DNA from 2 places in the Pantoea sp. Ae19-2 genome. Region 1 is predicted to be linked to the other one. Evidence: predicted binding sites of a transcription regulator. Region 1 holds the regulator's gene; the other holds the start of a gene.
What was found. The regulator LexA, encoded in region 1, represses DNA repair genes until DNA is damaged. The targets are predictions, from matches to a motif close to TNCTGTATGTACATACAGNA.
Positions count from the first base shown of each region.

Region 2: the regulator LexA is predicted to act here: its motif matches at 4,105-4,124, upstream of dinB (DNA polymerase IV).

Region 1 covers NZ_JBCHWE010000001.1:3,635,147-3,645,653, forward strand. The annotation lists gene dusA (tRNA dihydrouridine(20/20a) synthase DusA) at 1-721, opposite strand, end outside; gene AAIE03_RS16725 (conjugal transfer protein TraF) at 820-2,091, opposite strand; gene zur (zinc uptake transcriptional repressor Zur) at 2,520-3,041, shown strand; gene AAIE03_RS16735 (CsbD family protein) at 3,112-3,324, opposite strand; gene dinF (MATE family efflux transporter DinF) at 3,496-4,818, opposite strand; gene lexA (transcriptional repressor LexA) at 4,929-5,543, opposite strand; gene AAIE03_RS16750 (diacylglycerol kinase) at 5,650-6,018, opposite strand; gene plsB (glycerol-3-phosphate 1-O-acyltransferase PlsB) at 6,147-8,573, shown strand; gene ubiA (4-hydroxybenzoate octaprenyltransferase) at 8,703-9,587, opposite strand; gene ubiC (chorismate lyase) at 9,599-10,111, opposite strand; gene psiE (phosphate-starvation-inducible protein PsiE) at 10,196-10,507, opposite strand, start outside.
Region 2 covers NZ_JBCHWE010000001.1:2,904,454-2,914,960, reverse strand. The annotation lists gene fadE (acyl-CoA dehydrogenase FadE) at 1-1,521, opposite strand, end outside; gene lpcA (D-sedoheptulose 7-phosphate isomerase) at 1,778-2,356, shown strand; gene AAIE03_RS13525 (class II glutamine amidotransferase) at 2,411-3,184, shown strand; gene dpaA (peptidoglycan meso-diaminopimelic acid protein amidase) at 3,149-3,889, opposite strand; gene dinB (DNA polymerase IV) at 4,136-5,191, shown strand; gene AAIE03_RS13510 (sugar ABC transporter substrate-binding protein) at 6,457-7,524, opposite strand; gene AAIE03_RS13505 (ABC transporter permease) at 7,555-8,556, opposite strand; gene AAIE03_RS13500 (sugar ABC transporter ATP-binding protein) at 8,553-10,058, opposite strand; gene AAIE03_RS13495 (threonine ammonia-lyase) at 10,372-10,507, opposite strand, start outside.

The DNA of each region.
Region 1 (10,507 bases):
CGAGGATACCGGGGTTTTGATAGGCTTCGCGGCCCATCATGACGCCATCCAGGTGCTGAAGATGCGTTTTCGCTTCTCCAAGCGTTTTAACGCCGCCGTTAATCGCAATCGTTAACTGAGGGAAATCGCGTTTTAACTGGTAAACACGTGGGTAATCCAGCGGTGGGATCTCACGGTTCTCTTTCGGGCTGAGTCCGGAAAGCCAGGCTTTGCGGGCATGGATAATAAAGGTGTCACAACCACCGCGTTCGGCAACCGTGCCGATAAAGTCGGTAAGGAAAGCATAGCTGTCCTGATCGTCAATGCCGATGCGCGTTTTAACCGTTACCGGGATATCCACCACATCGCGCATCGCTTTGATGCCGTCAGCCACTAAGCCAGCTTCCGCCATCAGGCAGGCGCCAAAACGACCATTCTGTACCCGGTCTGACGGGCAACCGACATTGAGGTTCACCTCATCGTAACCGCGCTGCTCTGCCAGCGCCGCACACTGCGCCAGGGCTGCGGGATCGCTGCCGCCCAACTGCAATGCGACCGGGTGCTCCTGCTCGCTGTATGCCAGATAATCGCCTTTGCCGTGAATAATCGCGCCCGTTGTTACCATCTCGGTATACAGCAGCGTGTCAGCCGTAAGCTGGCGATGGAAATAGCGACAGTGACGGTCAGTCCAGTCGAGCATGGGGGCAATGGAGAAACGTTGGGATGAAAAAGTATCGGTCATGAAGCGCAGTCGGTCCGGTGGTTAACAGTGATGATATTCTGCGCAAGGATAGCATAAGGGCGGGCGACAAGGTATCGCCCGCCCGTGAATGGCGGAGATTAGAAATTAAATCCGAGCTGAGCCATCGCGCCCCAGGTATTGTTTTGGCCTACCGAACCCGCCAGATCCAGGTGCACAGAATTATTGAATGGTGACAGGCCGAAACCGGCTGTGGCTACGTTTTCATCAGTCGAACGCATGTCCGCGCGGTAACCAGCACGTAACTGCAGCCAGTCCAGTACACGGTATTCCGCACCGACGCCAGCGTACTGGCTGTTTTCCTGCGATTTAAAGCGATGGGTTTCAGTGAGGTCAACATCGCCTGTCAGGGTAACGGGACCTTTATCCCAGGCTAAACCCGCGGTTACTAACGGCCGGATTTCGTAAGTATCGCGGTAGCCGTTCACTTCTTTCGTTTCCAGATCGCGGGAAACCAGGTTTTGTCCGGTCACGCCCAGCGTCCAGTTTTCAGCAAACACTGTCGCCATGCCGGCATCAATGTTGAAGCCACTTTCCGTGCTGCGGTAGCGGCCATCGCGTAAATCGTTTTTGTCGTAGTTATAGACGCTGGCGGAATAGTTATACAGCCAGGTTTTTTGCAGCTTGGGTGTAATGCCAATTGAAACCGGCTGACCGGCGATGGTGAATTCATGCGCAACGGCAATACCATAATCCGTATTCAGTGCAGCCAGCCCATTGGCACTGGAACCCAGCAAGTTTTGGATATTAGCCAGCCCAAAGGGACCGCCAGGAATACCTGCAAAGCTGCCATCAGCAACGCCCTGCAGTATGACAATGTCACCCTCTTTCACGTTTGCGCGTACATGTGCTGTACCGTAAGCCTTAGTCACAAAAGCAAAAGGCAGGGTTTCGTTAGGGATGGTTACGGCGATCGCCACGCCCGCTGTGGCATTGGCTTTGTTACCGCGTAAGTCCCGGAGCGTATTCGCTAAGTCGCCTGACGCGGCCTGTATCTCAGGAATACGACGCAACAGCTCAAACCCCGATGCATTTTCGAACAGATCCTGATAGCGATTCACTGTGTCAGTGATGTTATCGATCTTATCGACCATCTTGTCTTTGTCGGTGATTTGCGCACCGGCACTGGGAATAATGATGCTGACATCGTCATCAGGTTTCGCTTTGGTCATCAAGGCCGGGTTGGCCAGAACGGCTGATCCGTAGGTCGAGGACGCCACGCCTGTTCCACCCATGGCATCGTTACGGGCATCATACCAGGTTCCTGCGGCAAGCGCGGAAGATGAAAAAACCAGGGCATTGAACACTGCAGGAAAAACCAGAACGGAACGTGGTACGGTTAATTTTGCCATTTGCTTATCATCACCTGAAATATTGCCGTCAAAACATTAACGACTGAATAGTTTGTTACCTCCATTGTGGAGGATTGCTAACGCTTTATTGCTGTGAATTCAGAGTAAATAGTGGCGCAATTCCGTGGATTGATTATTTTTCGATCCGATATGTGCAGTTACCGCCAGAAAAGCTTCAGGCAAATCCGGTCTGAGCCAGCACTTTATTAAGAACATTTAAACATTAGTGCTTAACTCAGTGAGATGTAAAGTAAAAGTAAAAAATATCTATAAACATTCTGAAATACACTGGTCTCAGGCGGGTTGTTGCCGGGGGAAAACAGGGGGGAAAAGCGGCCAAAAAGGCAGGCTTAGGGACTCCTGGCGAGGTTCAGCGTCAACATAATTATTGTGATAAGATAACATCACCTGTCCAGCGGAGAACTTTCATGTCAACCATGACGCCAGAGCAAATTATGACCCAGGCTGAGAAGCTGTGTTTACAGCGCGGTGTCCGCCTGACAACACAGCGAGCAGAAGTGCTGAGGTTGATGGCCGGACAGCCTGGCTCAATCAGTGCCTATGATCTGCTTGATCAGCTGCGGGTTAGCGAGCCACAGGCAAAACCGCCCACCGTTTATCGCGCGCTGGATTTCCTGCTAGAGCAGGGATTTATTCATCGGGTGGAGTCAAATAACAGCTACGTAATGTGCCATCACTTCGAAGCGCCTGCACACACGTCGGTTATGCTGGTGTGCGATCGCTGTGCTGGCGTGACCGAAAAGCAGGCTCAGGGCGCGGAGCAGATCATCGCCTCTTTGGCTGAGGAAGCCCATTTTGTCCTCAGAAATAGCGTGATCGAAGCGCATGGCTTATGTGAGAACTGTGCTGAAGTTGAGGCGTGTGAACAGCATGAACATTGTGATCACGATCATCATACTGAAGGGAAAAAGCGCGGTAAGCGGGGCTAGTTTGCACATCCTTGTGCGGTGGCCGGCATGAGCGTACCGACCCGGGTAGGAGCGTCCCTGAAAAGCGTGATTACCAGCGGTAATCTTTGTTAGAACCTTCCCAGGCCGTTACTTCCTTCTCCGCTTCTTCTTTTGCGTAGCCGTAACGTTCCTGGATTTTACCGACCAGCTGATCGCGTTTACCTTCAATGACTTGCATGTCATCATCGGTCAGCTTGCCCCATTTCTCTTTCATTTTTCCTTTGAACTGTTTCCAGTTACCACTCGCTTCGTCTTTATTCATTGCAGACCTCCACGTTATCCTTCGGTTTCGCATTATCTTGCAGTTAAGCAAAATCACGATATAAAGCGCTGGTCATCAGCGCCATTCAAAGTTAATTGTAGTAGGTAATCTCAGGATTGCCGGAAAAAATGAAAATATTATGTATCCTGCGTCATAATTCCGGCTGAGCGGTCAGGCATTGAACCAGGTGCCATTACGCCAGTGCTTACGCCAGACCAGCCACAAGGATAAGCCGCGCAGGGCCAGGAAAACGGCGATAGCCAGCCACAAACCATGGTTGCCCAGCCAAGGCAGTGTCGTGAGCGTCAGGAAGTAACCCAGCGCAGCCACTGCCATGCTGTTACGCATTTCTCTGCCCCGCGTTGCGCCAATAAACATGCCATCCAGTAGATAGCACCAGACGCCGATCAGCGGTAACACCATCTGCCAAATCAGAAAACTATCGGCCGCCTCTTGCAGTGCACGAATAGAAGTCAGCAAAGTCACGATCTGATAGCCAAAAAAAGCATAGGCCAGCGAGAAAAACAGCGCCACTAACAGGGCCTGGCGACAGGCAGACAACCATACCTGCTGCAGTCGGCTACCGTCTTTTGCCCCGTGTGCTTCGCCAGCAAAGGCCTCGACGGCATAGGCAAAGCCGTCCAGGGCATAAGCGGTAAAAGTGATAAACATCAGAAGGATAGCATTTACCGCTACCACATCCGGGCCAATACGGGCACCCAGTACGGTCAGCGAGGCAAAGCAGAGCTGCAAGAGCAATGAGCGCAGTAAGATATCGCGGTTAAGGCGAAGAAGGCGGTGAATATCGCCACGCCAGCTGCGGGCGAGCATATCAAACCTGATACCACGGAGCCTTAATACGCGCCACACCATTGCCATACCGACCAGCAACGTCGCGTATTCTGCCAGCGCGGTGGCGGTGGCAGCACCGGCCACGCCCCAGTGCAGGCCCAGAACCAACCAAAGATCTAACAGGATATTGATGACATTCCCCACCACCAGCAGGATGACGGGTGCCCGGGCATACTGAACGCCCAGCAGCCAGCCCAGGATTACCAGGTTAGCCAGCGTTGCGGGCGCGCTGAGCCAGCGAATATGAATAAACAGGGCAGCCTGTTCCAGCACCGACGGATCCCCACCGACAAAGCGGGTCGCCAATGCGGTGACGGGATAGCGGAGGAAGATAAACAGGATGCCGACCACCAGGGCGATGATCAGTGGCTGTGTCAGCGCACGCGCCAGCGCGGTCTTATCGCCCGCACCGAATGCCTGTGCCGTTAAGCCCGTAGTGCTCATGCGTAGAAAAAGCAGCAACATGAAGACAAAGCTGGTGACGGTCGTGCCTACGGCGACGCCGCCCAGATAGATCGGACTGTCGAGATGGCCAATAACGGCCGTATCGACCAAGCCGAGCAAAGGAACCGTAATATTTGACAGGATCATGGGCAGCGCTAACCGCCACAGTTTTTTATCGGTAGCCGTCAGAAAGCGCATTCGTGAATCCGTGCGATGAACCGCCGGGGTTTCAGGTCAACCCACAGCGGAAAAGTAAGGACAAGCAGGGGAATAGTAAGATTGACGAAAGCCGACAATCTTAACCGGTTTTACAGCCACTCACCGTTACGCACAATGCCCACGGCCAGACCTTCAACGGTCAGTGACTGGGCACGGGTGTCAACAACGATAGGCTCGAAATCATTGTTTTCAGGTAAGAGATGCACCACAGAACCCTGCTTTTTCCAGCGTTTTACCGTGACTTCGTCATCGATGCGCGCCACCACAACCTGACCATTGCGCACGTCCTGCGTTTTGTGTACGGCCAGCAGATCGCCATCCATGATGCCGATGTCTTTCATTGACATACCGCTTACGCGCAGCAGGAAATCCGCTGAAGGCTTGAACATGTCGGGATCCACTTTGTAATGCGTTTCAATGTGTTCCTGGGCCAGTAATGGCTCACCGGCGGCAACACGACCGATCAGCGGCAGGCCCTCTGATGGCTCTTCTTCCATTAACAAACGGATACCGCGGGACGCACCAGAGACAATTTCAATCACGCCTTTACGCGCCAGTGCTTTCAGGTGTTCTTCGGCCGCATTGGGCGAACGAAAACCGAGTTGTGCAGCAATTTCTGCACGCGTTGGCGGCATGCCTGTTTGATTAATGTGGTCGCGAATCAAGTCGTAGACCTGTTGCTGCCTGCTGGTTAATGCTTTCATCCCGCCCCCTGGTTGTTTATACAGTCGCTGTGAGTATATACAGGTATTGGTGAAATGGAAACCAAAACTCAGGTCAAAATCAGTTATTTGAGCCGAGATGGAACGCTTATCGCAAATGCGACCAAAGCAGCGTTCCCCAGACAAAAAGGGCCAGTAATATTGCGATAAAAACGGCAGCGGATCCCATGTCTTTTGCCCGCCCGGCAAGCGGATGACGCTCTTGGCCTGTGCGGTCTACCACGGCTTCTATCGCGCTGTTCAGGACTTCGACAATAATCACCAGCACGACAGAACCAATCATCAGGATGCGCGAAACAGTATCGACATCCAGCCAGCAGGCCAGGATAATCGCCACCACTGCGGCAACCGCTTCCTGACGAAAAGCGGCTTCGTGCTGCCAGGCAGCACGCAGACCTTGCCATGAATAGCCGGCCGCTTTCACAATACGGTTAAGGCCGGTGGCATTATTTGTCATAATAAAGGAACTCTTTTCAAAGGATTGACGTCAATATTGGGCAGCGCACAATTGTCGCTGTCACAGATTTTTGCTGCGCTTTCTGATAAGCTTGCGCCGCTTTGCTAACAAGAGGCTTCATATTGTCTATGTCAGGTTGGCGTATACTTTTTTATAAATTACTGAATTTACCCCTTTCGTTTCTGGTAAAGAGTAAGGCCATTCCGGCCGATCCCGTATCCGAACATGGGCTGGATCCTACCCGGCCTATTATGTATGTCCTGCCTTATGATTCAAAGGCCGATCTCCTCACTTTGCGTGCGCAGTGCATCCGGCACGATCTGCCCGATCCGCTCTCACCACTGGAGATTGACGGGGCCCTGTTGCCGCGCCATGTCTTTATTCACGACGGTCCGCGCGTGTTCCCCTATTTCGTGCCCAGCGTCGAGTCGGTAAAAATCTTCCACGAATATCTTGATCTGCACCGCAGTAATCCTGAGCTTGATATTCAGATGTTACCGGTTTCAGTTATGTTTGGTCGTGCACCTGGCCGGGAAGTGCAGGGTGAAGACAATCCACCGCATTTGCGCTTGCTTAACGGCGTACAAAAATTCTTTGCCGTGCTCTGGCATGGACGTGACAGTTTTGTGCGCTTCTCACCGACCGTCTCTCTGCGTCGTATGGCGACTGAGCACGGCACGGATAAATCCATCGCCCAGAAACTGGCCCGGGTTGCCCGTATCCACTTTGCCCGTCAGCGTCTGGCGGCTGTTGGCCCGCGCCTTCCCGCGCGCCAGGATTTGTTCAACCGCCTGCTGCAATCGAAGGCGATTGAAAAAGCGGTAGAAGACGAAGCACGCAGTAAAAAGATTTCCCATGAGAAAGCGCAGCAGAACGCCATCGAGATGATGGAAGAGATTGCCGCCAACTTCTCCTATGAAGCCATTCGCGTGACGGACCGGGTAATGGGCTGGCTCTGGAGCCGCCTCTATCAGGGTATCAATGTGAACGGCGGTGAGCGCGTGCGTCAGTTGGCGCAGGACGGACACGAGATCGTTTATGTGCCCTGCCACCGCAGCCACATGGATTACCTGCTGCTGTCTTACGTGCTGTATCACCAGGGGCTGGTACCGCCGCACATCGCCGCCGGTATTAACCTGAATTTCTGGCCTGCCGGGCCGATTTTCCGCCGTCTGGGTGCCTTCTTTATTCGCCGTACCTTTAAGGGCAACAAGCTCTACTCCACCGTTTTCCGCGAATATCTGGGCGAGCTTTTTACCCGCGGCTATTCCGTCGAGTACTTCGTTGAAGGCGGCCGTTCACGTACTGGCCGACTGCTGGATCCTAAAACCGGGACGTTATCCATGACGCTGCAGGCCATGTTGCGCGGCGGTACGCGCCCTATCACGTTAGTGCCTATTTACATCGGCTATGAACACGTCATGGAAGTGGGAACCTACGCGAAAGAACTGCGCGGTGCCGTTAAAGAGAAAGAAGGCTTTATGCAGATGGTGCGCGGCTTGCGCAAGCTGCGTAACCTCGGCCAGGGATACGTGAATTTTGGTGAGCCGCTGCCGCTGATAAATTATCTGAACAAGCGCGTTCCTGAATGGCGGGATTCTATCGATCCCATTGAAGCCCAACGCCCGGGTTGGTTAACCCCAACGGCGAATGATATCGCGGCCACCATCATGGTGCGAATCAATGAAGCCGGCGCGGCGAATGCCATGAACCTGTGCGTGACCGCCCTGCTTGCTTCACGTCAGCGCTCACTAACTCGCGAGCAGCTGATTGAGCAACTGGAGTGCTACACCCAGTTGCTGCGCAATGTGCCCTACTCACCGGATGCAACATTGCCAGACATGTCCGCCGAAGCCTTGCTGGACCATGCCCTTAGCATGAACAAGTTCGAGAGTGAGAAAGACAGTATTGGTGACATCATTATTCTGCCGCGCGAGCAGGCCGTGCTGATGACCTACTACCGTAATAACATTCATCATATGCTGGTAATGCCAGCGCTGATTGCGGCGATTGTGCAGCAGCACCGTAATCTGAGCGAAGCCGAACTGCTGCGTCAGGTCAGTCTGATTTACCCCATGCTGAAGAGCGAACTGTTCCTGCGCTGGAGCAATGACCAACTGCCGCAGTTGCTCACTGATTTGTGCCAGGAACTGACGCGTCAGGGGCTGATTACCATTGAAGCGGGCCTGCTGTCGTTCAATACCGCGCGTTACCGTACGCTTCAGCTGCTGGCCGCAGGTGTACGTGAGACGCTGCAGCGCTACGCCATTACTTTCTCCATCCTGAGTGCCAAGCCCACCATCAACCGTGGCACGCTGGAAAAAGAGAGCCGTACCCTGGCGCAGCGTCTGAGCGTGTTGCACGGCATCAACGCGCCGGAGTTCTTTGATAAAGCGGTGTTCTCCTCACTGGTGCTCACACTGCGTGATGAAGGCTATATCAGCGACAGTGGCGATGCAGACGTGGCGCAGACGCTGGCGACCTGGCATATCCTGGCTGAGCTGGTTACCAGCGATGTACGCATGACCATTGAGAGCGCTGTCGCGCACGATTAACGAGTCAGCGACAACGAAAAAGGCGACCATTGAGGTCGCCTTTTTTATCCGCGTGCTGGCATGGCGCAACTACCCGCTTTGACCCACTTTCCAATCCACAAGCTGGCTGTGATGTCCTGTCAATGGCGTTTAAAGAAGCTGTGAAAACGGCGGCGTATTCATCAGCACGCCCAGAAACAGAACCAGTCCTACGTAGTTGTTGTTCAGAAAAGCGCGGAAACAGGCCTGGCGATCGCGCTCTGCGATCAGCTTTTGCTGATAAACAAACAGCCCGCCAGCCAGCAATAGTGTCCAGTAAAACGCCCCGTTCAGATCCAGAATCATCCCTACCCACGCCATGAGTACCAGCGTCGCCAACTGCAGCAAACCAATAATGAATTTGTCGTAGCGGCCAAACAGTATCGCCGTTGATTTAACGCCAATCTTCAGGTCATCATCGCGATCGACCATGGCATATTGCGTGTCATAAACCACCGTCCAGCAAATGTTAGCCAGAAATACCAGCCAGCAGACAAGAGGTAAGGACTCACTAACTGCCGACCATGCCATGGGAATCGCCCAGCCAAACGCCGCGCCAAGCACCACCTGCGGCAAATGCGTATAGCGCTTCATAAACGGATAGACCCAGGCCAGTGCCAGGCCCACGACCGAGAGCATGATGGTCATCAGGTTCATGCTCAGCACCAGGGCAAAGGCAATCAGTCCTAACACCACAAATAAGTATTTGGCCTCTTTCGCGGTGACGGCACCGCTTGCCAGCGGCCGGTGCTTCGTGCGCTCGACATGACCATCGACCTTGCGATCGGCATAATCATTGATGACACAGCCTGCGGCGCGCATAACAAATACCCCGGCGACAAACACCGCCAGTATGTGTAGGGGCGGAACAGCCATCTTTGCCAACCACAGCGCCCACAATGTTGGCCACAGCAGCAGCAGAGCGCCAATCGGCTTATCAATGCGCATCAGGCGGCTGTAAGCCTGCCATTTCGTCATGTTTTGTGTGTTCTGCACAGGTCAAACCCTTAACCTTGATCACGATAGAGCGGCGAAGCCGGTAAAAACAGTTCCGTTAACAGCAGCGGTTTCCCTGACAGTCGCAGGCGCGAGCGGCGTCCCCAGAGCGCATCAACGCGGCCAGGTTCAATGAAATCGCGGGTCAGCGTTGAGGACGAGAACAGGTAACGCCCCAGCGGGCGCGTACCGAGTTGCTGTAACATCGCTTCCGGGCCGTTGAGGGTACTTTCTGGCACCAGCGTGCGCCCTGCCAGCCAAGGTTCCTCATCCCCGTAGAGAATGACTTCTCGCAGCCAGAAACGCTGCTCGGCAGGGAGTAATGCCCCTTCATCGCCGAGTTCATCGGCGGAGATAAAGCCCTCACGTACAGGTTCCACCCTGACCTTCTGGCAATGCTGTTCAAAACGTCGCGTCATGGAATCCTCTTCCATTAGCCAGTCACGAAGCGGTTGCGTCAATGCGGCATCGTCCAGCGCTAGCCAGTTAAGTGAACGTAACGAACGGAGCGGGTCTTGCGTCATGGCACTTTCCCCTAAAAATTTTCAGAGAGGTAGTTTAGCGCAGAGCGATACGAGGAACACCCGTCCTGAATGCTGAGAACGTGATTACTCGCGTTTAAGCCGGTTACTGTTTGCCAGCCACAGCGTGATCACCAGCAGCAGGATGGCCGCAGAGTAGCACAGCGTATCAAAGGGATTTTTATGGTCGACGATGATCAGCCTGATGATGGCCGTAATCCCGATATAGACAAAATAGCGCAAGGGAAAATGGTAGCCCGACTGAAAGTACTTCACGATGAGTGCAATGAACTCAAAGTAGAGAAAATAAATCACAATGCCCTCAATTAGCAGGTAGGAGGACGCCTGCTCACCGGTGCTAAACAGCACATTGGCCAGATGTACCGTCTCCTTGCCCAA
Region 2 (10,507 bases), 730 kb from region 1:
AATCATGCTGCGGGTCAGAATGTTCGCGCCTTCCACGGTGATAGCGATGGGCGCACCCTGATAGGCACGCGCCAGGAAGTTGCTGTCACCCAGCATGATGCCCTTACCACCCGCGATATCCATCGCATCGATGATTGACTGTTGAGCGCGATGGGTACAGTGATATTTGACGATGGCTGACAGCACCGCGGGTTTTTCACCCTGCATAATCCCGGTGGTGATTAGCGTAGCGGCCGCGTCCATTACATAGGCATTACCTGCGATGCGCGCCAGCGGCTCTTCAATACCTTCCATTTTACCGATAGACAGCTTGAACTGACGACGGATGTGCGCATAGGCGCCGGTCGCCAGTGCCACCGTTTTCAGGCTACCGGTTGAGTTTGACGGCAGCGTGATGCCACGGCCGACGGACAGACATTCCACCAGCATCCGCCAGCCCTGACCGGCCATTTCCGGGCCGCCAATGATGAAATCAATGGGGACAAAAATGTCTTTCCCACGGGTTGGACCATTCTGGAACGGTACGTTGAGCGGGAAGTGGCGATGACCGATTTCCACGCCCGGCGTGCTGGTTGGGATCAGGGCACAGGTAATGCCCAGTTCCTCTTTCTCGCCCAGCAGATGCTCGGGGTCGGAAAGCTTAAAGGCCAGACCCAGTACGGTGGCGATTGGGGCTAACGTGATATAGCGCTTGTTCCAGGTCAGTCGCATGCCCAGCACCTGCTGGCCCTGCCATTCGCCCATGCAAACGACGCCGGTATCGGGGATTGCCCCGGCATCGGAACCGGCTTCCGGGCTGGTAAGGGCGAAACAGGGAATCTCATCGCCCCGCGCCAGACGCGGTAAATAGTGATCTTTCTGTTTTTCCGTTCCGTAATGTTGCAGCAGTTCGCCCGGACCCAGTGAGTTAGGCACCCCCACGGTAATCGCCAGAATACCCGATACGCCCGACAGTTTTTGCAACACGCGTGCCTGGGCATAGGCGGAGAATGCCAGTCCGCCGTACTCTTTTTTAATGATCATGGCGAAGAAGCGGTGCTCTTTCAGATAGGCCCACAACTCTGGCGGCATATCCGCCAGTTCATGGGTGATCTGGAAATCATTCGCCATGCGGCAGGCTTCTTCCACCGGGCCATCAATAAAGGCCTGTTCTTCCGGCGTCAGGCGCGGTTGCGGGTAGTTGTGCAGTTTCTGCCAGTCAGGTTTGCCCTGAAACAGATCGCCTTCCCACCAGGTTGTGCCCGCGTCAATCGCCTCTTTTTCCGTACGAGACATCGGCGGCATGACCTGCTGAAAGCGCTGCAGCACCGGTTTGGAAAACAGTTTGCGGCGCAGGCTGGTCAGGTTCAGAGGCAGCAGGATGATCGCCAGCGGCAACAGCAGCCACGGCGTCCACAGGTGGGCCACCGCCATCGCAGCGGTCCACAGCAGCAGGATTGCGCTACTGAGTGACAGAGAGATGCGGTGATAAAACAGGGCGCCAATTAGCACCACTGTCGCAAGAATCGAGACAACCATCATAATGAAGTGCTCCGTTAAGTAGTAAGAGGTCTGACCTGTTATAAGGAGAGGTTTAAATCACCTGCTGGCATTTATCAATTTGTTTACATCGCAATTACAACCTGACTCACAAAATCAGCGAAACAGCGCCCGTAATGAAAATAACGAACGTGAAAAAAACGGCGAGCACACGGCTATCTGACCCTGTGGTGCTTTGCGCAGGTCAACCATTCCGTTAAACTTGCTGCGATTAACCTCCCCTACAAAGGACAAGTCTATGTATCAGGACATTATTCGTTCAGAGCTCAATGAAGCGGCAGAGACGTTGAATCACTTTCTGAGTGACGACGCGAACATTCACACCATCCAACGGGCGGCGGTGATGTTGGCTGACAGCTTCAAAGCGGGCGGCAAAGTGCTTTCCTGCGGCAACGGTGGTTCTCACTGTGATGCGATGCACTTTGCTGAAGAACTCACGGGCCGCTACCGTGAAAATCGTCCTGGATATCCGGCTATTGCCATTTCAGACGTTAGCCACCTTTCCTGCGTGAGCAATGACTTCGGCTATGACCACGTCTTTTCCCGTTACGTTGAAGCGGTAGGGCGTTCAGGCGACGTGCTGCTCGGGATCTCGACGTCAGGAAACTCGGCCAACATCATCAAGGCCGTTGAGGCTGCGCGTGCGCAGGGGATGAAAGTGATCACTCTGACGGGTAAAGATGGCGGCAAGATGGCTGGCAGCGCGGACATTGAAATCCGTGTGCCGCATTTTGGCTATGCCGATCGCATTCAGGAGATCCATATTAAAGTGATTCATATCCTGATGCTGCTGATTGAAAAAGAGATGGTCAGGTAACAGCACGACTGGCCTCCTGAGCGGCAGGAGGCGTTTTGACATAAGGCGGTTGCTATGTGCGAATTGCTCGGGATGAGCGCCAATGTTCCCACCGATATTTGTTTCAGTTTTACCGGATTAGTGCAGCGCGGCGGCGGAACAGGGCCGCATAAAGACGGCTGGGGTATTACGTTTTACGAAGATAAAGGTTGCCGCACCTTTAAAGATCCCTTGCCGAGTTTTAATTCCCCCATTGCGCGTCTGGTGCAGGAATACCCGATCAAGTCCCATTCCGTCGTGGCGCATATTCGCCAGGCGAACCGTGGGCCGGTCTCTCTGGAAAACACCCATCCGTTTACGCGGGAACTGTGGGGGCGAAACTGGACCTATGCGCACAACGGGCAGCTTAAAGGCTACAGGCAACTGGAGACCGGAACCTTTCGTCCGGTTGGTGAAACCGACAGTGAAAAGGCATTCTGCTGGATCCTGCACAAGCTGGCCACGCGCTATCCGCGTACGCCAGGTAACTGGCCTGCGGTCTTTCGCTATATCGGCGAACTGGCGGGCGAACTGCGGCAGAAGGGCGTGTTTAACATGCTGCTGTCGGATGGTCGCTACTTAATGGCGTTCTGCTCGACCAATCTGTTCTGGATTACCCGCCGAGCCCCTTTTGGCCGGGCGCAGCTACTTGATCAGGATGTGGAAATTGATTTCCAGAAACATACCGGCGCGAACGATGTGGTCACTGTCATTGCGACACAGCCGTTAACGGGGAATGAAACCTGGCACCGGATCGTGCCAGGCGAATGGGCTTTATTTTACCTTGGAGAGCGCCAGGAACGACTGTGAGGCCGCTTCGGGTTGTGTGATGACCGGGCTGCTGTTCATCACATATCTGCCGCTGGCAACATTCACCGTTGGCGGCTGATGATATTGCGCAAAGTAGGCATAGCCGGGCTGAAGCTGCTTCCAGAAATCCGCATAGGTGGAATAGCGATGACGCTGCATATTGCTCTCCGTCATGCGAAACGGATAAATGGCAATATTCACTTCCTGCTGGCCATTGCGTAATGCGGCGTTCACATAAGTGAAAATCTGATCCATGTAAGCATTGGTCATGGCATAGCAGCCGATAGACTTGCAGTCGCCATGAATCATCAGGTAGTTACCGCTGTAGCCCTGATCGCGGTCATATTGGTTGGGAAAGCCAATATTAATCGCGCGGTAAAAACGGCTGTCTGGCTTCAGTTGATTCATTTTTACGCTGTAAAAACCTTCCGGGCTTTTAAAATCGCCTTCACGACGTTTAGGGCCAAGGCCGCCAGAAAAGTTGCAGATGCGGTAGGTATCCAGCAAACGGTACTCATTACCAATTTTGCCGTATAGCTCAAGCGTACGCTCTTCCTTAAAGATCTGAATATAAACCGGTGTACCGATTAGCTGTTTCTTTAATTCTTTACTGACCGGGGCCAGTTGCTGAACCGGCTCAGGAGTCATTGCCATGCTGAGGGCTGGCAGTAAAATCATCGCAAACAGAAGTGCGATTTTGCCCATGCTGTGTATACCTTGAAGTGAAGAAGAACAATGGCGCGGTAAGTGCGCCTCTGTTTGCATTATCGGAACTTTCCGCTACCGCAGCGCAACATTAAACATTGTGTGTTTTTTTAGCAATACAGCGCAGAGCAAAATGTCCATTTCTTTGATGGAATAGCGCTGAAAATTTGTAAAGTTTGTTAGCAACTGCAAGAAATATTGCACAAGTCTCTTCTGACTGTATACTTATCCAGTACTGGAGGGGCGATGCGTAAGATCATTCATGTCGATATGGACTGCTTTTTTGCTGCAGTGGAAATGCGTGATGACCCTTCATTACGTGATATTCCCATGGCCATTGGCGGCAGCCGCGATCGCCGCGGCGTGATCAGTACCGCTAACTATCCGGCACGTAAATATGGCGTGCGCAGTGCGATGCCGACCGGTATGGCATTAAAGCTTTGCCCCCATCTGCGTTTATTGCCCGGGCGCTATGAAGTCTATAAAGAAGCCTCCAGCCAGATTCGCGCCATCTTTTCCCGTTTTACCTCCCTTATTGAGCCGCTGTCGCTGGATGAAGCCTATCTGGACGTTACCGACAGCACGCACTGCCAGGGCTCTGCCACGTTGATCGCCCAGGAGATCCGCGCCACTATTTTTCGCGAAACGCAGCTTACCGCCTCGGCGGGCATCGCACCGATCAAGTTCCTTGCCAAGATCGCCTCCGATTTAAATAAGCCGGATGGTCAGTACGTCATCACGCCTGCGCAGATGTCTGACTTTTTGCTGGCATTACCCTTGGCAAAAATCCCCGGCGTGGGGAAAGTCTCGGCAAAAAAGTTGGAAGAGATGGGCCTGCACACCTGCGCCGACGTGCAAAATGCCGATTTGGCACTGCTGCTAAAACGTTTTGGTAAGTTTGGCCGGATATTATGGGAGCGCAGCCACGGTATTGATGAACGCGGTGTGGTGGTGGAACGCGAACGGAAATCATTAGGCGTTGAGCGTACGCTGGCTGACGATATCGACAGCTGGGAGCGCTGCCTGGAAATCATTGATTACCTCTATGCCGAGCTTGATCGGCGCCTGACGCAGATTCGCCCCGATAAGCATATTGCGCGCCAGGGCGTGAAGCTGAAGTTCAGTGATTTCCAGCAGACGACTCAGGAGCATGTCTGGCCGGTGCTAAATAAAGAAGACATGATTGCCGTGGCGCGTAAAACCTGGGATGAGCGCCGGGCGGGTCGCGGTGTGCGGCTGGTGGGATTGCATGTGACGCTGGTGGATCCGCAGCTGGAGCGGCAGCTGTTGCTGGGCATATAGGGGGAGTTCCGCCGTTGGCGGGGATGGGGTTTGCTCTGAGTATGTTCCGCCCGCCAGGCGGCAGGGAGTTTCAGCCTGCCCGTGCAGGCGGTCGGGTTAAGGGGCTCGCGCCAGCCCCTTAACAATCCCGGCGTCCGGCAGCCGCCGCTGTTCCTTCGTCGTTTGCTGCGGCCTGACGGACCGTCCGGATGCGCCCTCCCTGGCGCAGCCGTCCTCGTCGCGGCGTCCCTGCCGCGCCGTCCTGGCCTTCGCTCTCTCCTCAGCGCGGCGGATGCCTCAGGAAAACCCCCGCCTGTGGGATTTTGTTCTTTTTTTTGTGCGGCTTTGCCTGGGGCCTGCCAGGTGATAAGTCCACGGTTTTGCTCCGAGAATGTTCCGCCCGCCAGGCGGTGGGGAGTTTCAGCCTGTCCATGCAGGCGGTCGGGTTAAGGGGCTTGCGCCAGCCCCTTAACAATCCCGGCGTCCGGCAGCCGCCGCTGTTCCTTCGTCATTCACTGCGGCCTGACGGACCGTCCGGATGCGCCGTCCCTGGCGCAGCCGTCCTCGTCGCGGCTTCCGTGCCGCGCCGTCCTGGCCTTCGTTCTCTCCTCAGCGCGGCGGATGCCTCAAGCAAACCCTCGCCTGTGAGGGCGTGTATTTTTCCCAAAGGCCTGCTTTGCCTGTTATTAACATGCGCAATCAGAACTGAAGACAGGAAGGCCTGACGAAAATGAAAAAATGAACAGCAATAAGCTGTGATGCTTTTCTGGCATCTGAAGCGACGCGGAAAGTAGTTTTGGCACAGGTATCAAAGCGGTGGAGTGGGCCGGCCTTCCCACTCGCTGAGCGGATGCAGGATTTCCGGATGAGCCGACAGGACGTCGGCGAAAGTCAGGCCGCGCCAGGGATGGCGCGTCCTGGCGGTCCGGCAGAAATCCTGAAGCAGCGAAGGGACCGCGCAGCGGCGGGTGGGCAGGACGGGAGCCCGGGGTCAAGGGGCCGCGGTGACTGGCGGCCCCTTGTCGGTCGCCCGCATGGGGCGAGCTGAAACTGCCTGCCGCCTGGCGAGCGAAACCTTCCCGGAGCTTTATGACTGGACGCCGCTCAGGCTGTAAAGCCGGGAGCCCGGGGTCAAGGGGCCGCGGCGACTGGCGGCCCCTTGTCGGTCGCCCGCACGGGGCGAGCTGAAACTGCCTGCCGCCTGGCGAGCGAAACCTTCTCGGCGCTTTGTGACTGGACGCCGCTCAGGCGGCAAGCCTTAACCACCCCTGTTCGGCGACGAACACCTACTTCTTATATTTCGCTTCCAGCGTCGCAAACCACGGCTGGACGAAATCCTCATTACTGCCCCAGCCTGGAATAATCTTGTTCAGCGACGCCACGTTCACCGCACCTGGATGGCTGTTGAGCGCCTGCTGAGAAATCGACGCGGCTTTGAATTCATACGTCGCTGGGGTGGTTTCACCGGCAATCTTGTTCGCCACCAGGCGCATATTTACGGCTCCGATGGTTTTAGGATCGACCGCGACGGTCTGTACCCACGGGCTGCCTTTCTGACGCATCAGCTGCAAATCCTGATTGGAGACATCAATGCTGTACAGTTTGATCTCTGTACGGCCATTCTCCTGCAGCGCTTTATAAGCGCCCTGGCTGAACGCATCCCACGCGCCCCAGATGGCATCGATCTTGCCTTTGGGGTATTTCGCCAGAATAGCGCCCACTTTATTGGCGGTGTCGCCCTGAACATCCGTTGATACCGCGCCAATCGACTCAAGTTGATGAATGCCCGGGTTCTCTTTCAGCAGTTTTTCATAAACCACCTGACGACGTTCCATCGGTGGGAAACCCGCTACCCATAATTTAACGATGTTGGCTTTACCGTTGAAATCTTTGATTAACTGTCCCAGAGACAGTTGAGCCAGAGAAGCATCATCCTGAGCTGTCACCGTAACGCCCGGAATCGGAGTATCCACCGGTGTATCAAATACCGAGACTTTAATACCAGCGTCCGCAATGCGTTTTACCAGCGCGCTGGCGTATGGCGCTTTGCCATGTGACAGAACAATACCGTCGTATTTCTGGCTGATGGCCTGATTCACGAAATCCTGAAAGCGCGCATCGTCGCCGTTGCTGAGAAACGTACTGACTTTAAAGCCCAACTGGCGGCCTTGTTGAATCGCCCCCGCAACAAACTGCGTGGTGTTGTCGTCTGAGCCAAGGTTACGGATAACCGCAATACGGATCGGCCCTTCATGGTTAGCGATAGCGGCAGGAACGGGCGTAACGGTGTCGGCAAACGCTGCGCTGGCGTTTAGCAGGCTTAATGCCAGCAGCGAGAGTGTTATCTTTTTCATTATTCTTAACTCCAGTAAGGGGAACGCGCCTCAGCGGCGCTGAACGTACGTGATAGCCAGTGCTAAAGCCAGCACCAGCCCTTTAATAATGTCCATGGCGTAATAGGGCACGGATAACATCACCAGACCGTTTTGCAGCACGCCAAGAATAACGGCACCAAGTAGCGTACCCAGCGCATTCGGTTTACCTGAACCGGCAAGGGATAAGCCGATCCAGGCCGCAGCGACGGCATCCATCAGATAACCGCCGCCCGCATTCACCTGCGACGATCCAATGCGTGAGGCCAGCAGAATACCGCCCAGCCCCGCTAACAATGAGGCGATAACATAGGCCAGTACGCGATAACGCGTGGTACGAATACCCGAAAGTCTGGCGGCTTCGGGATTACCGCCCAACGCGTACATGCGGCGACCGTGCTTTGTCAGGGATAGCGCCAGCTGTGCAACGATCGTGACAACCAACATGATAATGACGATGGTGGGCACCTGGCCCAGCAGGTTAAAGGTTGCCGGAATTGTGCCCTCAGCCATGTCGCCGCTGGGCAACACCATATTTTCCGTAATCGAGCCACCAAAGCTGTAGGTCATTGCCACGCCCTGAATCACAAACAGGGTGGCGAGTGTTGCCAGCATGTCGGGAATACGCAGCACCACGATCAGGAAGGCGTTGAACAGGCCGACCAGCGTACAAAGGGCCAGCGTAATCGCGATAGCCGCCGTCGTATCAAAGCCGTACCAGACGAATAACGAAATCACCAGGGCGTTTGCCAGTGAGGCGGTCGAACCAACGGAAAGATCGAAGCCGCCCACGGTCAGCGACACGGAAACGCCCACCGCGATAACGGTCACGATGGCGATGGATCGCAGGATATTAATGATATTGTTCGGCTCCAGAAAACTGTCGGATGCCAGACCAAAGGCTGCGATCAATATCACTACCGTCAGCAGCATGCCCCACTTGTACAGGAAATCGAACAGTTGATGGCGCAGCGAGGAAGACGCTGCATTCAGGGATAAGTCTTTACTGCTCACGCAGGGGTTCCTCCGGTGGAATAGAGCAAAAGTGTCTCTTCTGTGGCTTGCCGTCCCTCTAACTCCGCCACAATACGTCCATCCCAGAGCACACAAATACGGTCGCATAAGCCGACCAGTTCAGAAAATTCGCCAGAGGCGTAAATTATGCCTTTGCCTTCATGGGCAAGGTTGCTGATCAGCGTGAACAGCTCCGTTTTGGCTTTAACGTCCACGCCTTTCGTGGGTTCATCAAAAATCAGTACGTCGGCGTTGTTGCGTAACCACTTGCCTATCGCCACTTTTTGCTGATTACCACCTGAGAGACGACGCAACTGCTGCGCCGGGCCTGTCGTACGTACGCTGAGACGACGGATAACCTCCTCTGCCCAGCGCCAGGCCTGACGATGACCAAACAGGCTCCAGCGGGAAAAACTGTCGTCTGCGCTGATACTCAGGTTCATCGCCACCGATTCATCAATGAAAATGCCTTCTTTGCGACGCTCTTCGGGCACCAGGGCCATGCGCTGTTGCACCGAGTCGTGTGGCGATCGCGGTTTCCAGCGTTTACCGTGCAGTTCACCGCCTGAAACACGGCTCTTACTGGCACCGAACAGCGCCTTGCAGAGTTCGGTTTTCCCTGCACCGGCCAGACCGGCAATGCCCAGAATCTCGCCTTTGTGCAGGCGCAGCGAGATATCCTGTAGCAGGTGTTCATCATGCAAACCCTCCACCGCCATGAGCACGGACTGCGGCTGAAAGGGGCGACGCGGGGGATAAATATCGGTTAACGGATGCCCCAGCATTTTTTCAACAATCTGCTCACCGCTCAGCGAAGCCATCGGGGCGCTTTCGATCAGCCGTCCATCGCGCAGCACCGTCAGGCGATCGCAAATGGCTTTCAGCTCGTGGATGCGGTGAGAAATAAACACCACGCCAATGCCGCTGGTCTGCAGGCGACGGACCACGGCGAACAGGCGTTCGCTCTCGTGCTGGTCTAGCGGCGCAGTGGGTTCATCGAGGATCAGAAAGCGGCAGTGATGCGACAGGGCTCTCGCCAGCAGAATTTGCTGCTTCTCCGCCAGCGAGCAGCGCTCTACCGGGCGTTTAACATCTATGCTGGCATCCAGTTGGGCCAGCAGTTGGCGCGCCTGGCGACGAATATCGCCCCAGCGAAAGCCGTGGCCGGGCTCGGCCAACTGATCCAGCAGAATATTTTCGGCGACGCTTAATTGCGGCACCAGCGCCACATCCACCTCCTGCTGTACGAGGTGAATGCCCAACTGCTTCGCGTCTCGCGGGCTGCGAATCGACACCGGTTTACCGTCCAGCAGAATCTCGCCGCTGTAGTGACTGTGGGCGCCCGAGAGCACCGCCATCAGCGTAGACTTACCGGCACCATTGGCCCCGGTCAGAGCATGAACCGAGTGGCCTTCACTCTGAAAATCCACCGACGTTAACGCGGCAAATCCGCCAAAATCGATGGAGATGTTACGCATCTCAAGGCGATTTAAAGCACGCATTGCAGGGATCTCCATTAAAGTCACTGACCACATTTTTTCCTGAAGCATCAGGCACGGCAACAGCCGAAAGCGCATAAGTTAGCACAGAAACTTATTAGCCATCCAGACATCTGGACATAATGGCGGCTAAAGCTGGGGAAGCGCAGTAAGTTGGTGATTTAGCGGCAGGAAGTGGGCTTACTCCAGCGGATTATGCTGCGCAGGCACCAGGAACGCTGTGACGCGCTTTCACTCATCAGGAAAGAATGCGCGCGCGCTGGGATGCTGAAGGCCAACGTGACCCGGTTAATCTTTAATACGGGGGCAGGGCAGGTTATTTGAATGCGTAAACCTCGGCTAAGTCGGCCAGATCCCAGTTTCCCCCAGTGAGCAGCACACACACTTTCTCGTCGGGTTGCAGGCTAACCGATCCCGCCAGTAGCGCACCGAGACCGATTGCGGCGGCCGGT